Regions from separate parts of the Streptomyces sp. NPDC059371 genome, predicted to be linked through region 3. Evidence: riboswitches for the same ligand, from Rfam matches in the RefSeq annotation. Region 3 holds a riboswitch; each other region holds the start of a gene.
The links. A riboswitch is a leader RNA that binds a small molecule or an ion and turns the genes downstream of it on or off. The one in region 3 is predicted to bind cyclic di-AMP.
Positions count from the first base shown of each region.

Region 1: another riboswitch for cyclic di-AMP. It lies ahead of ACFXGX_RS40450 (NlpC/P60 family protein); the one in region 3 lies ahead of ACFXGX_RS25230 (transglycosylase family protein).
Region 2: another riboswitch for cyclic di-AMP. It lies ahead of ACFXGX_RS37935 (NlpC/P60 family protein); the one in region 3 lies ahead of ACFXGX_RS25230 (transglycosylase family protein).

Region 1 covers NZ_JBHYXD010000141.1:8,893-13,465, reverse strand. The annotation lists gene ACFXGX_RS40455 (hypothetical protein) at 1-146, shown strand, start outside; gene ACFXGX_RS40450 (NlpC/P60 family protein) at 205-2,337, opposite strand; cyclic di-AMP (ydaO/yuaA leader) riboswitch at 2,345-2,516, opposite strand; gene ACFXGX_RS40445 (hypothetical protein) at 2,936-3,166, shown strand; gene ACFXGX_RS40440 (alpha/beta fold hydrolase) at 3,180-3,926, opposite strand; gene ACFXGX_RS40435 (beta-glucanase) at 4,323-4,573, opposite strand, start outside.
Region 2 covers NZ_JBHYXD010000117.1:15,951-20,523, reverse strand. The annotation lists gene ACFXGX_RS37940 (tellurite resistance/C4-dicarboxylate transporter family protein) at 1-947, opposite strand, end outside; gene ACFXGX_RS37935 (NlpC/P60 family protein) at 1,082-2,251, opposite strand; cyclic di-AMP (ydaO/yuaA leader) riboswitch at 2,259-2,428, opposite strand; gene pcrA (DNA helicase PcrA) at 2,772-4,573, shown strand, end outside.
Region 3 covers NZ_JBHYXD010000049.1:18,617-23,189, reverse strand. The annotation lists gene ACFXGX_RS25240 (cytochrome P450) at 1-915, shown strand, start outside; gene ACFXGX_RS25235 (transglycosylase family protein) at 1,230-2,102, shown strand; cyclic di-AMP (ydaO/yuaA leader) riboswitch at 2,286-2,479, shown strand; gene ACFXGX_RS25230 (transglycosylase family protein) at 2,484-3,179, shown strand; gene eno (phosphopyruvate hydratase) at 3,522-4,573, shown strand, end outside.

The DNA of each region.
Region 1 (4,573 bases), on a different contig from region 3:
GGCTCGAGGTCGAGGCGGCGGACCGGAGAAGCGCCGAGGCCGAGGCCGTACGACTGGTCTCCGGTGCGCTCCTGGACAGCGGCCTGACCGCGGACGACGCGCCGCTGGGACCCGCCGCCGTCACGGGGATCGACAGCGAGTTCTGACGGCGCTACGTCCTGGACGGCCCGGTGCCGGGTACGTCCAGGACGGCCGAGCCGGGGCTCAGACCGGGCGTACGACGCTGTGGATGGCCGCCCGTCCGGCGTATTCGACCGACTCCTCGCTGATCCGCGCTCCGGGACTCGGCGCGTGGACCATCATGCCGTCCCCCACGTAGAGACCCACGTGGCTCACGTTGGCGTGGAAGAAGACCAGGTCACCGGGCTGGATGGCACCGAGGTCGACCGCCGGGCCGGCCTGCGCCTGCTCCTGCGTCGCACGGGGGAGCATGACTCCCGCGCTCTTCCAGGCCGCCTGGGTGAGACCGGAGGGGTCGTACGAACCGGGTCCGGACGCTCCCCACACGCACGGGCTGCCGATCTGAGCGCGGGCGAAGGCGACCGCCTCGGCGGCTCTGCTGTCGTGTCCGACGACCGGCGGGACGGCGGCGACGGCTACCGCACCGGTGACGAGGCTGTCGATGTCGAACCCCGGGTTCGTGCCGGCGGCCCCGGGGGCGGCGGGCCACGCCTGCTGGTTGCCGGTCGGCCGCAACGACTGCCGCCAGGCGTCGTCGGCCGACGGAGGCGTCGGCTGGTTCGCGGGGGGCATCGGAGCCGACTGATAGGCGGCCGGACGCGGCGCGGCCTCGTACGCGGGCGGCTGGGGCGCCGGCTCGCTCACCGGAGGCATCGGGGCCGGCTGATAGGCGGCCGGACGCGGCGCGGCCTCGTACGCCGGAGGCTGGGGCGCCGGCTCGCTCACCGGAGGCATCGGGGCCGGCTGATAGGCGGCGGGGCGCGGCGCGGCCTCGTACGCCGGAGGCTGGGGCGCCGGCTGGCTCATCGGGGGCACCGGGGCCGGCTGGTACCCGCTGGGACGCGTCGGCTTCTCGTACGAGAGGGGCAGGAGCACCGACGTGTACTCGGGGGCCGGGGCGGGCGCTTCGTACCCGCGGGGCAGGATGACCGCCTTGGGCTGGGCGGCCGGGGGCGCCGGCTCGTACGCCCGGGGCATGGAACCCGTGTCGAAGACCCCGGGCGCGGGCGCGGCCTGGGGCACCGCCTCGTACGGGGTCGGCTGGGGCGCCGCCTGGAACGCGGGCGCCTGAGCGACCGACGGGAACGTACCGGTCTGCGCGGCGGACGGGAAGGTGCCCGTCTGCGCGGCGGACGGGAACGCGGCGGTCTGCGGAGCCGCCGGGAACGCGGTGGGCTGAGCGACCGACGGGAACGAACCCGTCTGGCCGACCGACGGGAAGGTACCGGTCTGTCCGACCGACGGGAAGGTGCCCGTCTGCGCGGCGGACGGGAACGCGGCGGTCTGCGGAGCCGCGGGAAACGCGGTGGGCTGAGCGACCGACGGGAAGGTACCGGTCTGGGCGACCGAGGGGAACGAGCCGGTCTGATCGACCGCCGGGAACGAACCCGTCTGACCGACCGCCGGGAACGAACCGGTCTGCGGGGCCGTCGGGAACGAACCGGTCTGCGGGGCCGCCGGCCGGTACTCGATGGCCGGCATCTGCGCCACGGGCATGCCCTGCCGTGCCATGTGCCGCGCCATCAGCTCCCGCGCGACGGCGAGCTTGCGCCGGGCGCTCTGCTTCTTGACGTGCGGCGAGGACTGCTGCGGCGCGGCGGCCGGAACGGCCCCCGCGCGGAGCCCCGCACGGACCGCCACCTCGGATCCCGGTGCCGCCGGGGCGCCGCCGGCCGGGAGCGCGGCGGGCGGACCGGCGGTCAGCTCCAGTGCGGGGCGCGCACCCGGCTCCGAAGCCGGACCGGCGGTCAGCTCCAGCACCGGGGCGGCCGTCAACTCGGCAACGGGCCGTACGAGTTGTTCCAGCTCGTAGATCGTCGGAAGGTCCGACGAGGACCCACGGGACCCCTTCGCGGCCTCCTTCGGACGAGCACCTCCGCCGCCACGCTCCGGCTGTCTGTCGGCCGGTAGCGCGGCCGGGGCCGAGGGTCCGAACCGGGAACGCGCCCCGTCGAACCACTGGCGCATCAGGTCGTCCTGGGCGGCGTCGGAGACTCCGCTCCCCTGACCGGCGTTCCGTCGGCCCGGCCTGCGGTTGGAGTTCGCCAGGGCGCGGGTCCCGTTGAAGTTACCGGTGGCGAGCTCCGCCTGGTCGTAGAGGGACGAGAGTCGTCGGGCGACTTCTTCGCCGCTGGGCGGGGTGCGTTCCGGCGCCATGGAGTGGTGCTCCTTCCGTCGTCCGCCTACCGGGTTAGCTGTCGGGTTCGGGCGGACGATTCCGGAAGGTATGCCCTACGGCCCCTGCCCCGAAAGGCAGTTGGCCGATTCACCCCAGGTTCGGTGGGTCCCCGGCTCCCGCTGCCACGAGGACAGGCAGGACTCGGCGGAGGCCGCACCGCCCGGCGAGCTTCGCCGGAGGGAGTCGGGCGGCCTGGTCGCCAACTTAGCGATGGTGTGCACCCGATGTGAAGATCCACGTCCCAGATGTCCGATACATTTTCGTGACCTTCATCGCACCGTCCCGCAGCGCGACCGTGAGGACACGGGCCGTACTCGAAAAGGCGGCTGAGCACGGCCGTTGGGACGAGCGAGGCCGGCGCCCGGTCCGGAGCCGCGGGTCACACGTCCGGCCAACTCGGATGTGTCGAAAGTGTGCACAGAACTGGCGTTCCCTGGCATGTCGTTCGACATCGACGGCGCCCTTTGGTCACACCTTGACCGGTTCTGGCCGAGCTGGCCGGATCACCGCTGCGACCACCTGCCGGCCGTACCGTCGAAGCACGTCAGACCACGAGAGCGAGTCGAGGATCCCCACGTGCACGATGCCCCGATCTATGCCCAACTGATCTCCGAACGCGGTGACATACCGACGCTCGTGCGAAGCGAAGCACGTCGGCTGCAACGCGACTTCGAGTGGATCCTGAGCTGGGATCCGTCGACGGGCGCCCCGCTTCCCTCGTCCGCCGCACGACCGGCGTCGGGTACGCGCCGCGCCTTCTCCCCCACCCCCGATCCCGACGACCGGCTCGACACACCGGGCTCCTGACGCCCGGGACGCCCTACAGAACGCCAGGCTCTGCGCCCGGCCGTTCGGCGGGGAGCGGGTCGAGGCCGGCGCCGATCAGGGTCACCAGCTCGGCGACCGTAGCGCCCGTGGCCCGATGCCAGGTCCGCGCGCGGCGGAGCATCGCGTGGTCCCCGCCCTCGACCCGCACGGCGCTCGCGGAGCAACCAGCCTCCGCGGCCCGGCGGACGAGGGCGAACGACTCCACGGGGTCGGTGACCCGGTCCCGGTCCCCGTGCAGCACGATCACGCGTTTGTCCCGGAGGTGGGTCACCGGCTCACCCTCCGGGCACCAGGGTGCCAGCGCCACCACGGCCCGGACCTGGGGTGCGGCCGCGGCCCGCAGAGCGGCGCGCCCGCCCATCGAGTGACCCACGAGCACGACCGGCACCTCCCCCACCAGAGCGGCGAGTTCGTCCAGTGCCAGCAGAACGTCGGCGACGGGGTCGGCGTCCGCGCCGTTCCATCCCCGGTGGCGGTAGCGCACCTGCCCGACGAACGTGTCCTCGTCCGCCAGGGCCCGTGTCACGGAGCGCACGAACGGCCGCATCCGGGCGCGTGCCAGGTTCCACGGCCGCAACGGGGCCTTGCTGTCGGCGGTGCCGCCGTGAAGGATCAGTACGGCCGCGCGCGCCGGTTCCCCGTCCGGACGAGGGACGCGGCAGGGCCGCAGCGCCACGGAGGCGCCGGTCTCCCCGGACCGGGACACATCGTCGGCGGACATCCGCACAGAACCTCGCATGACACCTCTCCACCTACCGGCGCTTCGTCCACGCCTCGCACTGAACCGTGAGGAGGAATCGTCTCACCGACCGCGGACCCGCCCCAAGCTCACTCCGCGGCTCACTCCGCGGGCTCGGGCCGCGCGCGGTAACCATTGCGCCATTCCTGGTAGAAACGCCAGAGGCGGGCCGCCTGCGGGCAGCGCCCCGACTCCCGTTGGCACGTGCGGCAGTTGCCGACGTGACTGACGTAGGCGGACTCGGGGGCGTCCCCCGGTTGCGGATTCGGCATGGCCCTCGGCACCCGTCGGCGCGACGCGCACCGGCGCAGCGTCGCTTCTGATGCCGTACTTCCGCGCCGAGGGCCCCGGCGGATGCACCTGCCCGGCTGCATCTGCCGAGGCCCCGCTCCGGCGTCAGTCGAGGACGTCGGCCTCGTACTCCTCCGTCGCGGGGAAAGGTCTGCCGGCCGGGGGCCTGCGGACCGCCAGCCGGGCCACCTCGAAGTCCATCTCGGAGGCCTCGGGAGGCGGCGGCGGGTGGTATCGCCCCGCGCAGACGGAGAGGTTGACGATGAGATAGGCGTGCCAGGATCTGCCCACTCCGCGCCGGTCGTCGAAAGCCCGGATTCCGTTGACCCACCACACGACCCGGAGGGCGCCGAGCT
Region 2 (4,573 bases), on a different contig from region 3:
GTGCCCGCGACCGCCAGGAGCCACGCCGCCACCGCGATCCACAGCAGCACCTGTCCGGTCCCCTTGAGCCAGAAGACGTCGAGGGCGGCCGAGACCGCGAGGGTCGCCACCGCCGACATCCCCATCGGGAAGACGGACGACCAGCGCCGTACGTCGTACCGCGGGCGCGGCCACACCACCTCCGCGACGGCCAGCAGGAAGTAGCAGGCGAGGTCCAGCACGAGCAGCGCGCCGGTCGTGGCGCGCAGGACGCCCTGGTCGTCGTTGTTCCACAGATACGGATTCACGTCGTGCGCCACGACGAGTCCCGCTCCGGCCAGCGCCGAGATGCCCAGCGCGCCGGCCGCGATCCAGTGGTCCCCGGCGCCCTTCCGCACCTCCCACGGGTCGAAGTTCGCGAGCGAGAGGACGTAGAGCGCGATCCCCGCCCAGAACAGCGTCATCGCGGCATGCGCGAGCCAGTCCGAGCCCACCTCGCCGGCGATCGTCGAGCCGAGGACCGAGAGCCCCTGCGTGGCCACGCAGACGAGGAACACCTCTCCCGCCATACGGCGCCGCCAGTGCCGCAGGACGGTCAGCAGCAGGACGGGCCAGAGCACGGCCGACAGCGCGAGCAGGATTTCGGCGAGCGTCCGCCACCCCAGTGTGGAGAACCGGGTGCCGAGCACGGTGGTCGCCGCGACCGCGTCGAGCCCGGCGGGAGTGCCGGCGCGTCGCGCCCATTGCGCCCGGTCGCCCACCAGCCGGGCGAGGAAGTCCGAGGCGAGCCCGACCCAGGCGAGCGACGCGAGGAACAGCGCGATCCGGGACAGGACCTCGTAGCCGGTCAGGTGCAGCCCGATCGAGAGGATGCCGGTGGACATGACGGCGGCCCCGGCGGCGGGCGCCCACCCCGCCCACCAGGAGCGGAGCGGAATGGTGCCCGTCATGTCCGGTGTATCTGGCATGCGTCGATGCTAGGGACCCGCGGAGCGGTTGCGGGCGGGCCACGCGCGGGCGGCGACGAAAACGCGGGGCACGCGCGCGGAGATCGGGAGAGCTCGCACGCGTGCCCCCGCGCGAGGGGCTTCCAGGTCCCGGGCTACGCCGGGCGCACCACGCTGTGGATCGCCGAGGTGCCGTCGTAGTAGATCGACTCCTCGCGGACGTACGCTCCCGGCTTCGGCGCGTGGATCATCATGCCGTCGCCGATGTAGACGCCGACGTGGCTGATGTCGTCGTAGAAGAAGACCAGGTCGCCGGGCCGGGCGTCGGCGAGGGAGACCGTCGTGCCGGCGTTCACCTGGTCGTAGGTGACGCGCGGGAGGCTGACGCCGGCGGCCTTCCAGGCGGCCTGGGTCAGGCCCGAGCAGTCGTAGGAGTCCGGGCCGGTGGCGCCCCAGACGTACGGTTTGCCGACCTGCGCGCGGGCGAACGCGAGCGCCTCGGCCGCCTTCGACGAGGAGCCCGTGGCCGTCGATCCCGTCGACGACCCGGTCGTCGAGCCGGCGGCCGGGGCATCCGTGCTGTCCGACGACGGCTGCGCCCGCGCGGCCTTCTCGGCGGCGGCCTGCTGCTTCGCCAGCTCCGCCGCCTTGGCCGCGGCCTGATCCCGCTTCTTCTTCTCGATCGCCGCCAGCCGCGCCTTTTCCTCGGCGTTCAGCTTCGAGAGCAGGTCGCGGGCCTCGGTGAGCTTCCGCTGCACCGCGGCCTTGGACGTCTTGAGCTCCTTCTGCGAGGCGGTCAGCGACTCCAGGCTCTCGGTGGCCTCCGTCCGCTTCTCGGTGGTGGCGGCCTGCTCCGTGACGTAGTCGTCGACGGCCGCCTTCTGGCGGTTCGTCAGACGGCTCATGAGCTGGGTCTGGTCGAAGTAGTCCTGCGGGTTGTCCGCGAGCAGCAGGGTCGCGGTGCTGGGTGCGGCGGCCCCGGTGCGGTACTGCGCCGCGGCGAACGATCCCAGCTCCTCGCGCGCGCTGTTGAGCTTCTCGGTGCGCTGCGCGACGTCGTCGAGCAGGGTGTCGACGCGCTCGCGCTGCTTGGCGGTCTTCTCCCGGTTCGCGTTGTACTTGTCGGTGGCGGTCTCGGCCTGGTGGTAGAGGTCGTCGACCTTCTTCGAGACCGCTTCGATGCTGGGCCGGGGCTCGGCCGAGGGCGCGGCGTTGGCGGTCTGGGAGAGCAGGGCCACGGAGGTGAGGGCCGCCGTGGCGAGGGCGGGGGTCCGTATGCCTGCGATGCGCGCACCGGTGGGACGCGCCTTGCGGTGTGACGCCAAGAGAGGCGACTCCTTCCGTCATCCGCCTGCCGAGTTAGCTGTCGGGTTCGGGCGGGAGGTTCCGGAAGGCTGCCCTACGGTCCGTGCCCCACGAGGCGGTTGGACCGATTCACCCCAAAGTCGGTGGGTCCCCGGCTCCGGGGCCTCGCGGCGCACCGGATTCGGCGGAGGCCGCCCGGCCCGGCGGTGTTCGCCGGATGCGGTCGAGCGGCCTTCGAGCACGCTAGCCAACCGGTGTGGCCCGTGTGAAGGTTGATGCCCGATACGTCCGATACATTTTCGTGACCATTGCCGCACGCGCCGCCGGGAGCGGCCCGCGCACCCATCGGCCGACCCGGTCTCACGCCGGGTGACGTGAATGTCGCGTGCTGTTACGGGGTGCGGTGTCGGCGGGGAAAGGTGAGGTGTCGGCGGGGAAAGCGGTCACCCCTGGTGTCCGCCGGTCGCCTCGTCACGACTTCGGGCCGAGTTCTCGGGGTGGCGGCGGGCTGTCAGTGGGGCGGCCTAGACTCGGAGAGCGATGAGCAGCCTCTTTGACGACAGCTTCCTGGCGAACCTCAAGCCCTCCGCGGCCCACGAGGACGAACACCCGCCGCCGCCCGAGGACGATCACGTACCGGAGCCGGTTCCGGACGATCTGTTCGGCGGGAAGTTCGACCTGCCGCCGAGCCGGGACTCGTACTACCGGGACGGCGCGCCCCGGCCCGCCGTGGACCCCGCGGCCCTGCTGGACGGACTGAACGAGAACCAGCGCGCGGCCGTGGTCCACTCCGGCTCGCCGCTGCTCATCGTGGCCGGCGCCGGCTCGGGCAAGACCCGCGTGCTCACCCACCGGATCGCGCACCTGCTCGGCGAGCGCCAGGTCCACCCCGGCCAGATCCTCGCGATCACCTTCACCAATAAGGCCGCGGGCGAGATGAAGGAGCGCGTCGAGGCGCTCGTGGGCCCGCGCGCCAACGCGATGTGGGTGATGACCTTCCACAGCGCCTGCGTCCGCATCCTGCGCCGTGAGAGCAAGCAGCTCGGTTTCACCTCGTCGTTCTCGATCTACGACGCCGCCGACTCCAAGCGTCTGATGGCCCTCGTCTGCCGTGATCTCGACCTCGACCCCAAGCGGTTCCCGCCGAAGTCGTTCAGCGCCAAGATCTCGAACCTGAAGAACGAGCTGATCGACGAGGAGGACTTCGCCGCCCAGGCCACCGACGGCTTCGAGAAGACCCTCGCCCAGGCGTACGCGATGTACCAGTCGCGGCTGCGCGAGGCCAACGCGCTCGACTTCGACGACCTGATCATGACCACGGTCAACCTGCTGCGCGCCTTCCCGGACGTCGCCGAGCACTACCGCCGCCGCTTCCGGCACGTCCTGGTCGACGAGTACCAGGACACCAACCACGCGCAGTACGCCCTCGTCCGGGAACTCGTGGGGACCTCCGAGCACCCCGTGGACGTACCGCCCAACGAGCACGACCTGCCGCCCGCCGAACTGTGCGTCGTGGGTGACGCGGACCAGTCGATCTACGCCTTCCGCGGCGCGACCATCCGCAACATCCTCCAGTTCGAGGAGGACTACCCGAACGCGACGACGATCCTGCTGGAGCAGAACTACCGCTCCACCCAGACGATCCTGACCGCCGCCAACGCGGTCATCGAGCGCAACGAGTCCCGCCGCCCGAAGAACCTGTGGACCAACGCCGGCGCCGGCTCGAACATCACGGGCTACGTCGCGGACACCGAGCACGACGAGGCCCAGTTCGTCGCCGACGAGATAGACCGTCTCACCGACGCGGGCGAGGCGAGGGCCGGCGACGTCGCGGTCTTCTACCGTACGAACGCCCAGTCCCGTGTCTTCGAAGAGGTCTTCATCCGCGTCGGCCTGCCGTACAAGGTCGTCGGCGGTGTCCGCTTCTACGAGCGCAAGGAGGTCCGGGACGTCCTGGCGTACCTGAGGGTGCTGGCCAACCCCGAGGACTCGGTCCCCATGCGCCGCATCCTGAACGTGCCCAAGCGCGGCATCGGTGACCGCGCCGAGGCGATGATCGACGCCCTCGCGCAGCGCGAGAAGATCAGCTTCCCGCAGGCGCTGCGCCGCGTCGACGAGGCCTACGGCATGGCCGCGCGCTCCACCAACGCGGTCAAGCGGTTCAACACGCTCATGGAGGACCTCCGTACGATCGTCGAGTCCGGCGCGGGCCCGGCCACCATCCTGCAGGCCGTCTTCGAACGCACCGGCTATCTCGCCGAGTTGCAGGCCTCGACCGACCCGCAGGACGAGACCCGGATCGAGAACCTCCAGGAACTCGCCGCCGTCGCCCTGGAGTTCGA
Region 3 (4,573 bases):
GTGGCCGAATTCGCACCGCGGGTGCAGGAGCTGACGGATCAGCTCATCGCCGGGTTCGCGGCCAGGGGTTCCGCGGACCTCATCCACGAGTTCGCCTTCCCGCTCCCCATCTACGCCATCTGCGACCTGCTCGGCGTTCCGCGCGAGGACCAGGACGACTTCCGGGACTGGGCGGGCATGATGATCCGGCACGGCGGCGGGCCGAGGGGCGGGGTGGCCCGGTCCGTGAAGAAGATGCGCGGGTATCTCGCCGAACTCATCCACCGCAAGCGCGAGGCGCTGACCGCGGAGCCCGAGCCCGGCGAGGACCTCATCTCGGGGCTCATCCGCGCCTCGGACCACGGCGAGCACCTCACCGAGAACGAGGCCGCCGCGATGGCCTTCATCCTGCTCTTCGCGGGGTTCGAGACCACGGTCAACCTCATCGGGAACGGGATGCACGCCCTGCTCACCCACCCCGGGCAGCGGGCCCGGCTGCAGGCCTCCCTCGCGGCCGGGGAGAGCGGGCTGCTGGAGACGGGCGTGGAGGAACTCCTGCGCTACGACGGGCCCGTCGAACTGGCCACGTGGCGGTTCGCGACCGAGGACGTGCGGATCGGCGGGCAGGACATCGCGGCCGGCGACCCCGTGCTCGTGGTCCTCGCGGCCGCGGACCGCGACCCCGAGCGCTTCGAACAGCCGGACACGCTCGATCTCTCACGACGTGACCTTCAGCACTTGGGTTACGGCCACGGCATCCACTACTGCCTGGGCGCGCCGCTCGCCCGGCTGGAGGGGCAGACCGCGCTGGGTACGCTCCTCGGCCGTCTTCCCGACATCCAACTCGCCGGAGAATCGGCTGATTTGCGCTGGCGCGGAGGGCTCATTATGCGCGGATTGCGTACGCTTCCGGTGGAGTTCACCCCGGTCAAATAGGACGCGATCGGTGCATCGACGACCCTTCGACGGCCGCGCTGAAGCGGCGATTCCGCATACCGGAAAGGCGCCTTCACGGCCACCGGAAGGTGACGCTCCGTCAAATCTGTGATCTTCGCGTGATCAGTAGTGCATCGACTTGTAACCAGCGTTCGAGTGCGACTACCTTCACCCATCAACGCGGCACCTGCGCCACTCACTTAGGCAGGAGTCGCGGTGCTCCCCGCTGTCGCTCGAAAGGCTCTCGCATGCTCTCCGGGAACGGCCGTCACCGTCGCCCTCGCCAGGCCCCGGCTCTCATCGTCGCCGCAGGGGTGACCGGATCGGCGATCGTCATCCCGTTGCTCGCCGCGGCGAGCGCCAGCGCGGCCGACGGGACCACCTGGGACCGGGTGGCACAGTGCGAGAGCGGTGGCGCGTGGAGCGCCAACGAAGCCAACGGGTACTACGGCGGCCTTCAGCTCGACCACGACAACTGGGAAACGCACGGCGGCCTCGAGTACGCCCCGACGGCCGATCAGGCCAGCCGCTCGCAGCAGATAGCCGTCGCCGAGAAGGTGCTCGCCGACACGGGCCTCGCGGCCTGGCCGACGTGCGGGCCGCTCTCGGGTCTCGGCAAGGGCTCCGCCGGCATCAGCGTCGACACGGGCGTGGCCGGCGACTCGTCGAGCACCGGCGACGACTCCGGTTCGTATATTTCGTCCGGTCTGGCGACTTCGCCCAGCTCGTCCCCTTCGAGTGATTCGTCCGGTTCGGCCGAGTCCTCCGACGCGGCCGGCGACACCGCCACGCCCAGCGCCTCGCAGAGCTCCGACAGTGCGGACGCGGCGACCGGCAAGAGTGATGAGTCGTCCAAGTCGGGACAGAAGGAAGCCGCTTCGACCCCGTCCACCTCGGCGGGTTCCGGCACCGGGCGACACCGCGGCGGGGGCGCCGCGGAGAGCACGGCCGACAGCCGGACCGACGACTCCACGGGGCGTCATGCCGCGAGCCCCGAGGCCGACGCCCCCGACACCGAGTACGTCGCACACGCCATCGGGAACCTCTGGAGCGTTTCCGACGCCCTTGGCCTCGAAAGCGGATGGGGCGACCTGCCCAAGGTGGACGCGGCCTCGGCCGACGGCGGTCCCGGCCTCGTCGTTCCTGGTCGGAGCATCGCGGACACGGTCGAAACGGTGCAAAAGTAGAGGGAGTTAGCGCCCCGGTTCGCTGGGGAATGTCCCATTTGGAGCAAGTGAGAGATGGGTCTCAGAAGCCCTGATCGTCTTTGAAATTCCGCCAATCGACTGCTTACGGTCGTGACTGCTCGCCACAGCGGGCTCCGACGGTCGCAACGCCGAATCCTGCCAACGGCCGTACGGGAACAGTCGTCGCGTCATGCGCCGTAGGCAGGAGCGGGGGACCCAAGGTAAGTGCCGGGCCCGGGAGTCGAGAGACACCCGGGAACGGCTTGGGGTGAAGCCGCGTGCCGGAGGTCCTGGAGACGGGACCGAGGGCATGCGGCCGGGCAACTCATTCGGCCCGAACCCGACAGCTCACCTCGCAGGCGTCGGTGAGGGGATCTCTCCATGCTGTTCTCCGGCAAGGGCAAGCACCGCCGCCCGAACAAGGCCACCCGTGTCGCCACGCTCGCCGGTGTCACCGGCGTCGCCATCGCCGCCCCGCTGATGGCGGCGGGCAATGCCTCCGCGGCCACCGGCTCCGAGTGGGACGCCGTCGCCCAGTGCGAGTCCGGCGGCAACTGGTCGATCAACACCGGCAACGGTTACTACGGCGGCCTGCAGTTCTCGTCCTCCACCTGGGCCGCGTACGGCGGTACCGCCTACGCCTCGACCGCCGACCAGGCCTCGAAGTCCCAGCAGATCTCCATCGGCGAGAAGGTCCTCGCCGCACAGGGCAAGGGCGCCTGGCCGACCTGCGGCACCGGCCTGTCGAGCACCCCGTACGGCGGCGGCTCGGCCCCGGCGGCCCCGTCGGCGCCCTCCTCGCCGAGCACCTCGCAGAGCGCCCCGGCCACCCGTGCGACGGAGCAGCCCGCCTCCCGTTCCGCGGAGCGCCCCGCCCAGAAGACCGTCACCACCCCGACCGGCAAGAAGGTCAAGAAGGGTGACGGCGAGTACAAGGTCGTCAAGGGTGACACCCTCAGCTCGATCGCCGAGAAGAAGCACGTCAAGGGCGGCTGGCAGAAGCTGTTCAAGCTGAACAAGGGCATCGTCACCGACGCCGACTTCATCTACCCGGGCCAGCAGCTCCACCTGCGCTGAGCGGCGCGGCACGCCGGTTGACCCGGCCGCCTTCGGCGGAGGGCGGCCGTGATTCCGGCACCCCGCCGCGACGCCCGGCAGGCAACGCCCCCTCGTGGGGTCTCCGCACGCACCGGAGACCCGCCGAGGTCCCCCGTCCCCACGGGCTCCCCGCTCCGGCACGTGTTCCCCCGCACGAGCCGGAGCGGGGTTTTTTATTTCTTTTTTTGTTCCGTTCAGGAACAATATGTAGGCTCAGTCCGCTCAAGGGGTGGTCGATCGCTGGCCGATCCCCCTGAGCCGGTTAGGCTCATCCCGCGGGGCTGCCAAGCTCCGCGTACCGCGTCACATCCCAATAAGGAGATGCTCGTGCCGTCCATCGACGTCGTCGTAGCCCGGGAAATCCTGGACTCCCGAGGCAACCCCACGGTCGAGGTCGAGGTCGGCCTCGACGACGGCAGCACGGGTCGTGCCGCCGTTCCGTCCGGCGCCTCCACCGGAGCGTTCGAGGCCATCGAGCTTCGCGACGGTGACCCGAACCGCTACCAGGGCAAGGGTGTCGAGAAGGCCGTCCTCGCCGTCATCGAGCAGATCGGCCCGGAGCTCGTCGGCTACGACGCCACCGAGCAGCGCCTGATCGACCAGGCGATGTTCGACCTGGACGCCACCGACAACAAGGCCTCGCTCGGCGCCAACGCCATCCTCGGCGTCTCGCTCGCCGTCGCGCACGCCGCCTCCGAGGCGTCCGACCTGCCGCTCTTCCGTTACCTGGGCGGACCGAACGCGCACCTGCTGCCCGTTCCGATGATGAACATCCTGAACGGCGGCTCGCACGCCGACTCCAACGTGGACATCCAGGAGTTCATGATCGCCCCGATCGGCGCGGAGTCCTTCTCCGAGGCCCTGCGCTGGGGCGCCGAGGTCTACCACACCCTCAAGAAGGTGCTGAAGACCAAGGGCCTGTCCACCGGCCTCGGCGACGAGGGCGGCTTCGCCCCGAACCTGGAGTCCAACCGCGCCGCCCTCGACCTCATCCTCGAGGCCATCAAGGAGGCCGGTTACATCCCCGGCGAGCAGATCGCCCTCGCCCTCGACGTCGCCGCCTCCGAGTTCTACAAGGACGGCAAGTACCTCTTCGAGGGCAAGGAGCGCTCCGCCGCCGAGATGACCGAGTACTACGCCGAGCTCGTCGCGGCGTACCCGCTCGTCTCCATCGAGGACCCGCTGTACGAGGACGACTGGGCCGGCTGGAAGGTCATCACCGACAAGCTGGGCGACAAGGTCCAGATCGTCGGCGACGACCTCTTCGTCACCAACCCGGAGCGCCTGGCCCGCGGCATCGAGGAGGGCTCCGCCAACGCCCTGCTCGTCAAGGTCAACCAGATCGGTTCGCTGACCGAGACCCTGGACGCCGT